2 regions of the Micromonospora sp. NPDC048930 genome follow, and region 1 is predicted to be linked to the other one. Evidence: riboswitches for the same ligand, from Rfam matches in the RefSeq annotation. Region 1 holds a riboswitch; the other holds the start of a gene.
What was found. A riboswitch is a leader RNA that binds a small molecule or an ion and turns the genes downstream of it on or off. The one in region 1 is predicted to bind S-adenosylmethionine.

Region 1 (5,510 bases):
GTTGTACCGGCGGATGCCCCGGCCGTCCAGCGCCCGCTCCACGCCCCGGATCCGCTCCGCGTCCATCTGCTCCTGCTCCCACGCCAGCTCCCCGAGCGGGGCGTCGAGCAGCAGTCGGCCCTCCAGGTGGGCGACGTCGGCGACGTGCTCCTCAGGGACATGATCCCGCCAGCGGACCGCCCGGTAGCCGGCCGCGGCCGCCCGGGCACCGGCGAGCAGCGCCGCCAGCCGGGACCGGTCGAGCGTGGTGACGTCGAGCCGGCGGCGGACATCGGCGAGCGCCGGCCGCGCGCCGACGGCGGCGGCGAAGGCGGCCCCGGGCAGCTCCCGATGCTCCTCGCCCGGCAGCGCGGTGACGGTCGAGCCGACCATCCGCTTGCCACCGTGCTCCCGCAGCACCGTCAGGCCGTGCTCGTGCAGCGCCCGCCCCACCCCGCGCCGCCGGTACGCCGGGTCCACCACCAGCTCCACGCTGGCGTTCTCGGTGTTGTCGAGGGTGTGCAGGTACAGCCGGATCCAGCCGACGGGCACCCCGTCGAGGCGGGCCACCGACCACCGGATGTCGATGCCGGGCATCGGGTGCCACAGCGGTGCCTCGAACCGGCGCCGGCACGGCGGCGGAAGGTCGGGCTCGTCCACGGCCTGGGCCGCGACCGCCGTGCGGTGGACCGCGTCGAGGGTCGGCCGGTCGGCGGGATCGAGGGGGGTGACGGAGATGCCCATGCCGCTGAGCGTGCGCCACCCACAGCGAAGGGGCCAGCGGTTTTCCGCCGGCCCCTTCGGACGTTGGTCGGGAGGGACGTCCGCACAACGCCTCCGGCGTTGGGTCGTAAGAACTTAAAAAGTCTCCGGCGGATGCCCTCCCGCACCGAGCATCTTGCGCCGTCCGGTTCCTGCCGTCAAGTCCTTGTCGGCGGGTTTTCCACACTCACAGCAAATCGCCAGTTACCCACCGGATCTCCCCGATCCCCCACCCGGGCGATCCGCCCCTCCCCCACTCGCATGAGTTGATCAAGGGGTTCGCGTCGGGATCGGCCCTTCCGCCGACGCGAACCCCTTGACCAACGACCTGGGGGGCCGGCGGGTCAGGCCAGGAGGCCGGCGTCGCGGGCGGCGCGCAGGCTCGGCTTGATGCGGTGCGTGGGACCGACCTGCGCGGCCACCGCGTCGATCGTCTTGAGGCCCTCGCCGGTGTTGAAGACGACCGTCTCGGCGGCGGGGTCGAGCCGGCCCGACTCGACCAGCTTGCGGAGCACCGCGACGGTGACCCCGCCGGCCGTCTCGGCGAAGACCCCGGTGGTCCGGGCGAGCAGCCGGATCCCGGCGCGGATCTCGTCGTCGTCGGCGTACTCCATCCAGCCGCCGGTGCGGCGCACCGCCTCCAGCGCGTAGAGGCCGGCGGCGGGGTCGCCGATGTTCAGCGACTTGGCGATGCCGGTCGGCTTGACCGGGGTGATGGTGTCGCTGCCGGCGTGCAGCGCGGTGGCGATCGGGTTGCAGCCGGCGGACTGGGCGCCGAACACCTTCCAGCCACCGGCCGGCGCCTCGACCAGGCCGATCTCGACCAGCTCGGAGAACGCCTTGTCGATCTTCGTGAGCAGCTCGCCGCTGGCCATCGGGATGACCACCTGGGCGGGGATCCGCCAGCCGAGCTGCTCGGCCACCTCGTACCCGAGGGTCTTGGAGCCCTCGGCGTAGTAGGGCCGGACGTTGACGTTGACGAAGGCGGTGTCCTCGAAGTCGTCGGTCTCCACCAGCTCGCCGCAGAGCCGGTTCACGTCGTCGTACGAGCCGTCGATGGCGACCAGGTCGCCGCCGTAGACGGCGGTGGTCACCACCTTGCCCTGCTCCAGGTCGCTGGGTATGAAGACCACCGAGGGCGCCCCGGCCCGGGCCGCGTGGGCGGCCACCGAGTTGGCCAGGTTGCCGGTGGAGGCGCAGGCGTACCGGGTGAAGCCGAGCGCGCGGGCGGCGGTCAGCGCCACCGAGACCACCCGGTCCTTGAACGAGTGGGTGGGGTTGCCGCTGTCGTCCTTGACCCAGAGCGGCGCGGTGAAGCCCAGCTCGGCGCCGAGATTCGGGGCGGCGACCAGCGGGGTCAGGCCCGGGTCGAGGGTCACCCGGGTGGCCGGGTCCTGGCCGGCGGGGAGCAGGGGCGCGTACCGCCAGAGGTTCTTCGGGCCGGCCTCGATCTGCTCGCGGGTGACGGTGGCCAGGGCGGCGGCGTCGTAGTCGACCTCCAGCGGGCCGAAGCACTCGTAGCAGGCGTGCTGCGCGGCGAGCGGGTAGCGCGCGGAACAGGCGCGGCAAACCAGGGCGCGGGCGGGGCTGAGGGTGGTGTCGATGCCGGACGTGCCGGGAAGCGTCGACGTCATGTCGAGGAATTCCTCTCATCTTTCCCCGCATCGCCTCGTGCGGCGGGGACGGAATTGGCACCTGCCCGGCGTCGCTCGTCGTCGAGCGCGCGGGTGGTTGCCGGGGCGTCATCGGGCCGTATCCCTCAGCCCCTCTGGATGAGGTATGCAGTTGTGCCGCCGAGTCTATGCCGCGTCCCCGCGACCACCACCTCGGGTTCCCACGCTGTGAACCCACCCCCGCCCGAGATTCGCCCTCAAACACGGAAAGAGTGGCCATCCGGAGCTCGGAGGCCACTCTTTCCGGGAATCTGCGCGCACCCGGGCCCGGGTGGGGCGGGGACGGCGGGGTCAGCGGGCGACGACGGCGACGGGGTCGACGACGGCGGGGCGGTCGATCACGGCGGCCAGGGGCTCGGCGCCGGCGGCCTTGCGGGTGCGGGTGGCGAGGTTCGCGGCGACCAGGGCGGCGATGGTCACCGCCGCGCCGACCAGCTCCACCGCGCCGGGCCGGTAGCCGCGCAGGGTCTGCACCGCGAACGTGGTCACCGGGACCAGGTTCATGAACAGCGCCGCGTCGGCCGCGCCGAGCCGGCGTACCCCGGTGTTCCAGGCGAGGACCGCGAGCACCGCGGCGACCACCACGGCGTACGCCAGCTGCGGGGCGACCGCGGCGAGGTCGGCGGCGGCCGGCGCGTGCTGGACCCCGGTGAGGTCCGCGACGGCGCTGGCGGCGAGCATGGCGAGCGTGCCGGCGACGGCGGTCAGGGTGGTGTAGCGCAGCGCGGAGTGCTCGGGGAAGCGGCTGGCGCCGTGGGTGTAGATCGCCCAGCTGATCACCGCGCCGACCATGAGCAGCCCACCGAGGCCGAACTGACCCAGCCCGTCGAGCCGGCCCCGGGTGATCACCAGGCCCACGCCGAGCAGGGCGACCAGCGAGAGGCCGAGCAGCACCGGCCGGGGGCGTACCCCGTCCCGCGCCCAGCGGACGAGCTGGGTGACCAGCGGGGTGGTGGCGGCGAAGAGGGCGATCTGCTGCGGCGCGGCGTGCCCGAGGGCGAGGTTGGTGAGCATGTTGAAGCCGCCGAAGCCGATCACCCCGAGCAGCACCACCTCGACGCCGCGCCCGTCCGCCCGGAGGGCGGCCACCCCCTCCCGGGCCAGCAGCAGGGCGAGCAGCACGGCGCCGGCGAGCACGTACCGGGCGGTGGTCAGGTTGACCGCGTCGACCCGGGTGAGCGCGCTGGCCAGGACGGGGAACATGACGCCCCAGCTCAGTACGGCGAAGAGCGGGAAGGCGGCATGACGAGGACGCATCACAGCTCCAATGTTCGAGTACCGTCGAACCAACGACACCGACCATAGGAGGTTGTTCGACGGATGTCGAACATGGGTTACCCTGGTCACATGGAGCTGCACGAACCCGAGCTGCGGGACGTCCCGGTCACCGCCGTGCTGGCCGCCCTGGCCGACGACGTACGGCTGCAGATCGTCCGGGCCCTCGCCGAGGGCGGCGAGTACGCCTGCGGCACCTTCGAGTTCGGGGTCTCCAAGGCGACCCGCAGCCACCACCTCAAGGTGCTGCGCGAGGCCGGCCTGACCCGCACCCGGGTCGCCGGCACCAGCCGGTACGTGCGGCTGCGCCGGGACGAGCTGGACCGCCTCTACCCGGGGCTCCTCGACGCGGTCCTCACCGCGCGCACCCCGTCCTGAGCCGTACGCCGACGGCGCGACCGCGGGCGGCCGAGCGGCCGATCATCCGGGTGGCGCGGGCTCAGTACGGTGCGGGCACCTTCCCCGAGAGAGGAACGCCCGCCCATGCGCCGGACCCTGCCGAGCCTCGCGACCCTCGCCCTGCTCGGTTTCCTGACCGCCTGCGGAGGTGACTCCGGAGCGGTCTCCTCGGCGACCAGCACGGTCACCTCGTCCGCCGAGGCCCCGACCGCCCCGGCCGCCTCGACGCCCGCCGCGGTCACCCCCAGCGCCACCCCGAAGACCGCGTCGACGACGAAGCCGGTCGTCGCCCCCAAGCCGGCCCCGCCCAAGACGCCGGCGCTCACCTGCACCCAGCTCGGCGGTGCCCAGCTGGGCAGTGCGAAGGTGCCGTTCAACGGTTACCCGGACTACATCCCCCTGCTGGACGGCGTCTGGAGCGGCGAGGACGGCGCGACCGTCGAGCTGCAGAATCCGTGCGGGATCGGCGACCTGGACGGCGACGGCGCGGCCGACGCCGTCGGCACGGTGCTGCTGCGTACGGGCGGGATCGGGCAGTTCTGGAGCGTCGTCTTCTGGCACAACTCGGCCGGCAAGCCGGCCTACCGCAGCCTGGTCGACCTGGGTGACCGGAACCCGGTCACCTCGATCAGCGTCGCCGGCCAGCAGGCCACCGTGGTCTGGCTGACCCGCTCGGACGGCAAGAGCATGGCCGAGCTGGACATCAGGCGCACCACCGTCTACCAGCTGTCCGGCACCACGGTCACCGAGGTCAAGCACACCGACGCGCCGTACACCGCCTGATCAGCTCGCCTGCCCGGCACCGGGCTCCAGGTATCCATAGCTGAGCCGCTTGGATCTTGGTAGGAAACGGCCCCTGGAGGGGCCGTTTCCTACCAAGATCTCCAAGAGGCCACCCGATTCGGGTCAGCTGGTGACGTCCTTGCGGGTGAAGCGCCAGAACGCGAGGCCCCAGAACAGGGTGGCGTAGACGACGGCCGAGACGGCGCCGCGTACCACGTCGTCGGTCTGCGCCGGGGTGGAGAGCAGCCCGAGCCAGGCGCTGCTGTAGTGGGTGGGCAGCAGCGCGCGCAGCCCGCCCAGCGCGGTGATCTGGTCCAGGATGCTGGAGAGGATCCAGAGCAGCACCGCCCCGCCGACCGCGCCGAGCGCCGCGTCCGTGGTCACCGAGAGCAGGAACGCCAGGCCGGCGACCACCAGCAGGACGACCGCCAGGTAGCCGAGCACCGCGAGCAGGCGCAGCAGCCCGTCGGCCGGGGCCAGTTCGGCGGCGACCTGGCTGCGCAGCGGGGACCAGCCGTACCGCACGGTGCCGGCGAGCAGCGCGGTGCCGAAGAGGAGCAGCAGGGCCAGCGCCGAGTAGGCGAGCGCCACCAGCAGCTTCATCGCGAGCAGCCGGGCCCGGGGCACCGGGACCGCCAG
Region 2 (5,510 bases), on a different contig from region 1:
TTCGCCCGGCCGGTGGCGGGGCTCGGCGGGGACGGTGCCGGGCTGTGGCAGCTCACCGTCCTGCCGGTCGTCGGGATCATCGGACTCTCCCTGGTCGACACGTCCAGGATGGTCGTTCCCGGACGCACCCGGCGGTAACGTCGCGGCCCCCGCTGAGCCGCGACCCTGGAGGCGGGCGGCGAGGCCGGCTGGTCAGCCCCTTGCCGAGAATCGTTCACGAGCGTAGGAAGAACAGCACGCCCCCACCCCCGGCTCGCGCCCGCCGTCGGCTCAGGGCCTCCGTCCACCGTCGAAGGAGATGCGTGTGACCACCCTCAGGCGGCTCCGTCTCGCCGTGTCCGTGCTGGTGACCGCAGGTGCTGTGCTGCTCGGCACGGCCGCCGCCGCGGCGCCGCCGCCCGGAGTGCCACCGCAGCTGGCCGCGCACGGTGACTGTGACCCGATCGACTCGACGGCGTGCCTGCTGCCCTTCCCGAACGACTACTTCACCGTGCCCGACCCGGCCAGTCCCACCGGCCGCCGGGTGCAGCTCGCGGCCACCTCCATGCCGGCGAACGTACGGGGCGTCCCGATCAACCCGACCGAGTGGAACCGACAGGACGGCTTCAGCCCGGGCACGCCGATCCTGGTCCATGTGCCCGGCCTCGATACCACGGCCACGGGCATCGCGCCGGTCACCGACATCGGCCGCTCGCTGGCGCCGGACGCGCCGATCGTGCTGCTCGACACCGCCACCGGTGAGCGGACGCCGTACTGGGCCGAGCTGGACGCGCACGCCGCCGGCCAGCCGGACCGGCAGCTGCTCATCATCCGGCCGGCGGTCGCGCTGGCCGAGAGCACCCGGTATGTCGTGGGCCTGCGCGGCATGCGGGACCGGGACGGGGTTGTGATCCCCGCGCCCGCCGCGTTCCGGGCGTACGTCACCGGTGCCGGGGCCGACCCTCGCGACGGCCGCGCCCCGCAGATCAAACGAGTCCTCGCCGACCTGACCACGGCCGGCGTCAAGCGCGACGACCTCTACCTGGCCTGGGACTTCACCGTCGCCAGTCGACCGGGCCTGACCGGACGGATGCTGGCGATCCGCGACGACGCGTTCGCCACCCTCGGTGCGGCCGCACCGACGTTCACCGTCACCCAGGTCGTCAACTACGCGGCGGAGCAGGACGCGCGAATCGCCCGGCAGGTGAGCGGCACCATCGGCGTACCGTCCTATCTGACCGGCAGCGGCGGGCCCGGGTCACGGCTGCACTACGGGCCGGCCGACGGCGACGGAACGCCGCACACGCCCGATGCCCTGCCCACGCCGTCCGGCACGACGCTGCAGGCCGACTTCGTCTGCAACATCCCGCGCAGCGCCTCCGCCGCCGACCCGGCGCACCTGTCGCTGTACGGCCACGGCCTGCTCGGCCGGCCGACCGAGATCAACGCCGGCAACGTCAGGACCATGTCGGCCACCCACAACTTCACCTTCTGCGCGACCAGCTGGATCGGCATGGCCAACGCCGACGTCCCGTACGTGGCCGGCGCCTTCACCGACCTCAGCGCCTTCCCCGCGGTCGCGGACCGGCTGCAGCAGAGCTTCCTGAACTTCCTCTTCCTCGGCCGGACGATGATCCACCCGGACGGGTTCGCCGCCGACCCGGCGTTCCAGGACGCCACCGGGCGGCCGCTGATCGACGTTCCGGGCGGGTTGCACTACGACGGCAACAGCCAGGGCGGCATCAACGGCGGTGCGCTCACCGCCGTCGCTCAGGACTGGACCCGCTCCGTGCTCGGCGTGCCGGGGATGAACTACTCGACGCTGCTGCAGCGCAGCGTCGACTTCGCCCCGTTCCAGACGATCATGGACGGGTACTACCCGAACAAGGTCGACCAGCAGCTGATCTTCGCGCTGCTGCAGATGCTGTGGGACCGGTCCGAGGCCAACGGGTACGCCCAGCACATGACCGAGGACCCGCTGCCGGGCACCCCGGCGCATCAGGTGCTGATGCACGTGGCCTTCGGCGACCACCAGGTCTCCCCCGCCGCGGCCGAGGTCGAGGCGCGCACCATCGGCGCCCGCCTGCACACCCCCGCCCTCGCCGAGGGCTGGTCGCGCGACGTGCAGCCGTACTGGGGCATCGTGCCGATCTCGGCATACCCGTACGCCGGCTCGGCAATGGTGGTCTGGAACAGCGGTGCGGCCTACGCGCCGCCGACGACGAACCTCGCTCCGGCCGGGTCGGAGTACGGCAGCGACCCGCACGAGTTCCCGCGCGCCCAGCCCGGGGCACAGCAACAGAAGGCGACGTTCCTGCTCACCGGAAAGATCGTCGACGTCTGCGCGGGGGCGCCCTGCCCGTGATGCGGTACCTCGCCCGCGCGGGCAGCTGAAGTCTCACCTCGGAGTTGGTGGCCCGCGTCCGACGGTTATGCTTCGGCTCAGGTCACGAGTGCCAGCGACAAGCCCCGGCTTGCTGGCCGGCAACCCTCGTCAAAGTTCGCGGTGGGGTGCCCCGGGTGATGACCGGGCCCAGCCCGATCCGCGTGCTGGGCAAGCGCGGGCCCCGTCCCCTGTCACCCCGGGGTCCCTGGACTGCCGGAGGCCCGACATGACCCCTGCGCTCACCGCCCTGCCCGTCCAAGGTGCCGAGCTCCTCACCCGTACCGACGTCGTCACCTCCGTCGGCGTACACCGCGCAAACTGTTGGTTCGGCTCGCCGGAGCCGTCCCGGTACCGGGGCCCGTCTCCCCTGCCCCGGCGGTAGGCGCGCTCGCTACCGCGCGCGGGAGGCGCAGCGCGGGTACCGACGCCGCAGCCTGGTGGCGGTTCCTAACCCGAGCAATGTCACCAGGGAGTGCCGGCCGGCCACGGACCTCGCCCGCGCGGCCCCGCATCCGCCTGCTGACGCCACGTGTTCCAGGGAGCACTCCGAGATGGCTCAACCTGTCACCGACGCTGAGACCGATCCGATCGCCCGGCAGCGCCCCAGCCGGATGCCGTTCCACCGTTACCTGCCCTACGAGCAGCAGTTCCGGGTCGACCTGCCGGACCGCGCCTGGCCGACCCGCCGGGTCGAGACCGCCCCCCGCTGGTGCGCGGTGGACCTGCGCGACGGCAACCAGGCCCTGATCGACCCGATGTCCCGGGAACGCAAGCGCCGCATGTTCCAACTGCTCGTGCAGATGGGCTACAAGGAGATCGAGGTCGGTTTCCCCTCGGCCAGCCAGACCGACTACGACTTCGTCCGGCAGCTGATCGAACAGGACCTGATCCCCGAAGACGTCACCATCCAGGTGCTCACCCAGTGCCGGGAGCACCTGATCGACCGGACCTTCCAGTCGCTGCGCGGCGCCCGCCGGGCGATCGTGCACTTCTACAACTCCACCTCCACGCTGCAGCGGCGGGTGGTGTTCGGCCTGGACCGCGACGGCATCACCGACATCGCCACCACCGGCGCCCGGCTCTGCCAGAAGTACGCCGAAATCCACACCCCCGACACCGACATCCACTACGAGTACTCGCCGGAGTCCTACACCGGCACCGAACTGGAGTACGCCCTCGACGTGTGCGCCAAGGTCATCGACGTGGTCGACCCCACCCCGGACCGGAAGCTGATCGTCAACCTGCCCGCCACCGTCGAGATGGCCATGCCCAACGTCTACGCCGACTCCATCGAATGGATGCACCGGCACCTGCCCCGCCGCGACAGCCTCGTGCTGAGCCTGCACCCACACAACGACCGCGGCACCGGCGTGGCCGCCGCCGAACTGGGCCTACTGGCCGGCGCCGACCGGATCGAAGGCTGCCTGTTCGGCAACGGCGAACGCACCGGCAACGTCGACCTGGTCACCCTGGGCCTGAACCTGTTCTCCCAGGGCATCGACCCCATGATCGACTTCTCCAACATCGACGAGATCAAACGAGCCGTCGAATACTGCAACCAACTACCGGTACACGAGCGCCACCCCTACGCCGGCGACCTGGTCCACAGTGCGGATGAGACGCCGACCAGATCGGTCAGCCGACCCGTGGGTGCGCGATGACCAGCTGTCGGCTTCGATCGGGCCTCGATGCTCAAGGCTGTCGGGGTCGCCAACCCCGGCCGCTGTGGTGGCGGGGCGCGCTATGGCTCGAGGTTGCTTTCCACCAGGCGGGTCAGGAAGGCCTCGACAGCGTCGACCTCGTCCGCTGTCAGCTGTCTCCCGAAGTGCTTCACGACCTCGCGCAGGTGGGACCTGGACGCCCGTTGGAAGAGGTCGTGGCCGGTCGGGGTCAGGACGGCGTGGACGACACGGCGGTCAGCCGGATCGCGTTCCCGCCGCAGTAGCCCGGCGTCGCACAGCCGGTCGAGCAGGCGGGTGATGCCGCCGGTCGTGAACAGCACCGCCTCCGCGAGTTGCCCCAGGCGCAGCCGCTGATCCGGCGCATTGGACACGTGGGCCAAGACGTCGAATTCCGCCAATGACAGGCCATGGGCGGCCTGCATCTCCCGCTCGAGCTTCTTGAGGACCAGGTTCTGGCTGACGAGATAGAGCCGCCACACCCCGAGGTAGCGGCGTGTCGACAGCTGCTGCCGCTCGGTCACGAGCTGTCCTCCCCTCGTCGCCGCCCTCGCGCGGAAGCTTATCCGTACCTGGTCCGCCGCGGTGACGGCGTCCGGTGGCCTCGCCCGGCGGGTGACGCAGCCCACGGACTATCCGCTCTCTCTGACGCGCTAATATCTGATGCGTCAGACATTTGCGTGTCAGGCATCTGCGCGGCCGGACGCCAGACGTTCCGCGTCCGGTGACCGGCCGCCACCCATGTGCTCGGCCGCACAGGCGCACCCCAACCCATGAGAGGAGTGAGTCAATGCTGCGACACGTGCCGTACAAGTGGCTGGTCGCGACGGCGTTTGTGTTCGGCCTGTTCATGGAGATCCTCGACATGACGGTGCTGAACACCGCGCTTCCCGCGCTGGGTGAGCGGTTCGACGCCGGCACCGAGGCGCTGCAGTGGCTCGTGACGGGCTACCTGGTCAGCATGGCCGTGTTCATCCCCGCCTCGGGCTGGGTGTCCGACCGATTCGGCAGTAAACGGACATTCGTGTTCGCGCTTGCGGTTTTCACCACGGCGTCCGCGTGGGCGGGTTTTGCTGGCTCGCTCGGCGAGCTGATCACCGCCAGGGTCGTTCAGGGCGTCGGCGGTGGGCTGCTGACCCCCGTCGGCACTGCGATGCTCTTCCGGGCGTTCCCTCCGGCCGAGCGCGCACAGGCTTCAGCGGTGCTGTCCATCCCCACGAGCATCGCGCCGGCGTTCGGGCCCGTGCTCGGCGGTTGGATGGTCGACACCCTCTCCTGGCGCTGGATCTTCTTCCTCAAGGTCCCGATCGGCGTCCTGGCGCTGATCTTCACCGTGGCCGTCATCCGCGAAGAGCGAGCTGCCCATCCTGGCCGGTTCGACCTCGGTGGATTCCTCACGGGCGGCTCCGCGCTCGCCTTCCTGCTCGTCGGTCTCGACCGAGGTGCCCGCGACGGATGGGCCACCC

Region 2: it holds a riboswitch for S-adenosylmethionine, as region 1 does, so the genes downstream of both, ACGFI9_RS04670 (2-isopropylmalate synthase) here and thrC (threonine synthase) in region 1, are expected to answer to the same signal.

What each region holds. Positions count from the first base shown of each region.
Region 1 covers NZ_JBICUB010000005.1:244,975-250,484, reverse strand. The annotation lists gene ACGFI9_RS15840 (GNAT family N-acetyltransferase) at 1-723, opposite strand, end outside; gene thrC (threonine synthase) at 1,086-2,375, opposite strand; SAM riboswitch class I at 2,388-2,520, opposite strand; gene ACGFI9_RS15830 (DMT family transporter) at 2,706-3,671, opposite strand; gene ACGFI9_RS15825 (ArsR/SmtB family transcription factor) at 3,762-4,067, shown strand; gene ACGFI9_RS15820 (hypothetical protein) at 4,173-4,871, shown strand; partial or broken gene ACGFI9_RS15815 (ABC transporter permease) at 4,995-5,510, opposite strand, start outside.
Region 2 covers NZ_JBICUB010000001.1:1,092,342-1,097,851, forward strand. The annotation lists gene ACGFI9_RS04660 (hypothetical protein) at 1-138, shown strand, start outside; gene ACGFI9_RS04665 (hypothetical protein) at 299-2,344, shown strand; SAM riboswitch class IV at 2,425-2,546, shown strand; partial or broken gene ACGFI9_RS04670 (2-isopropylmalate synthase) at 2,917-3,978, shown strand; gene ACGFI9_RS04675 (MarR family winged helix-turn-helix transcriptional regulator) at 4,107-4,568, opposite strand; gene ACGFI9_RS04680 (DHA2 family efflux MFS transporter permease subunit) at 4,835-5,510, shown strand, end outside.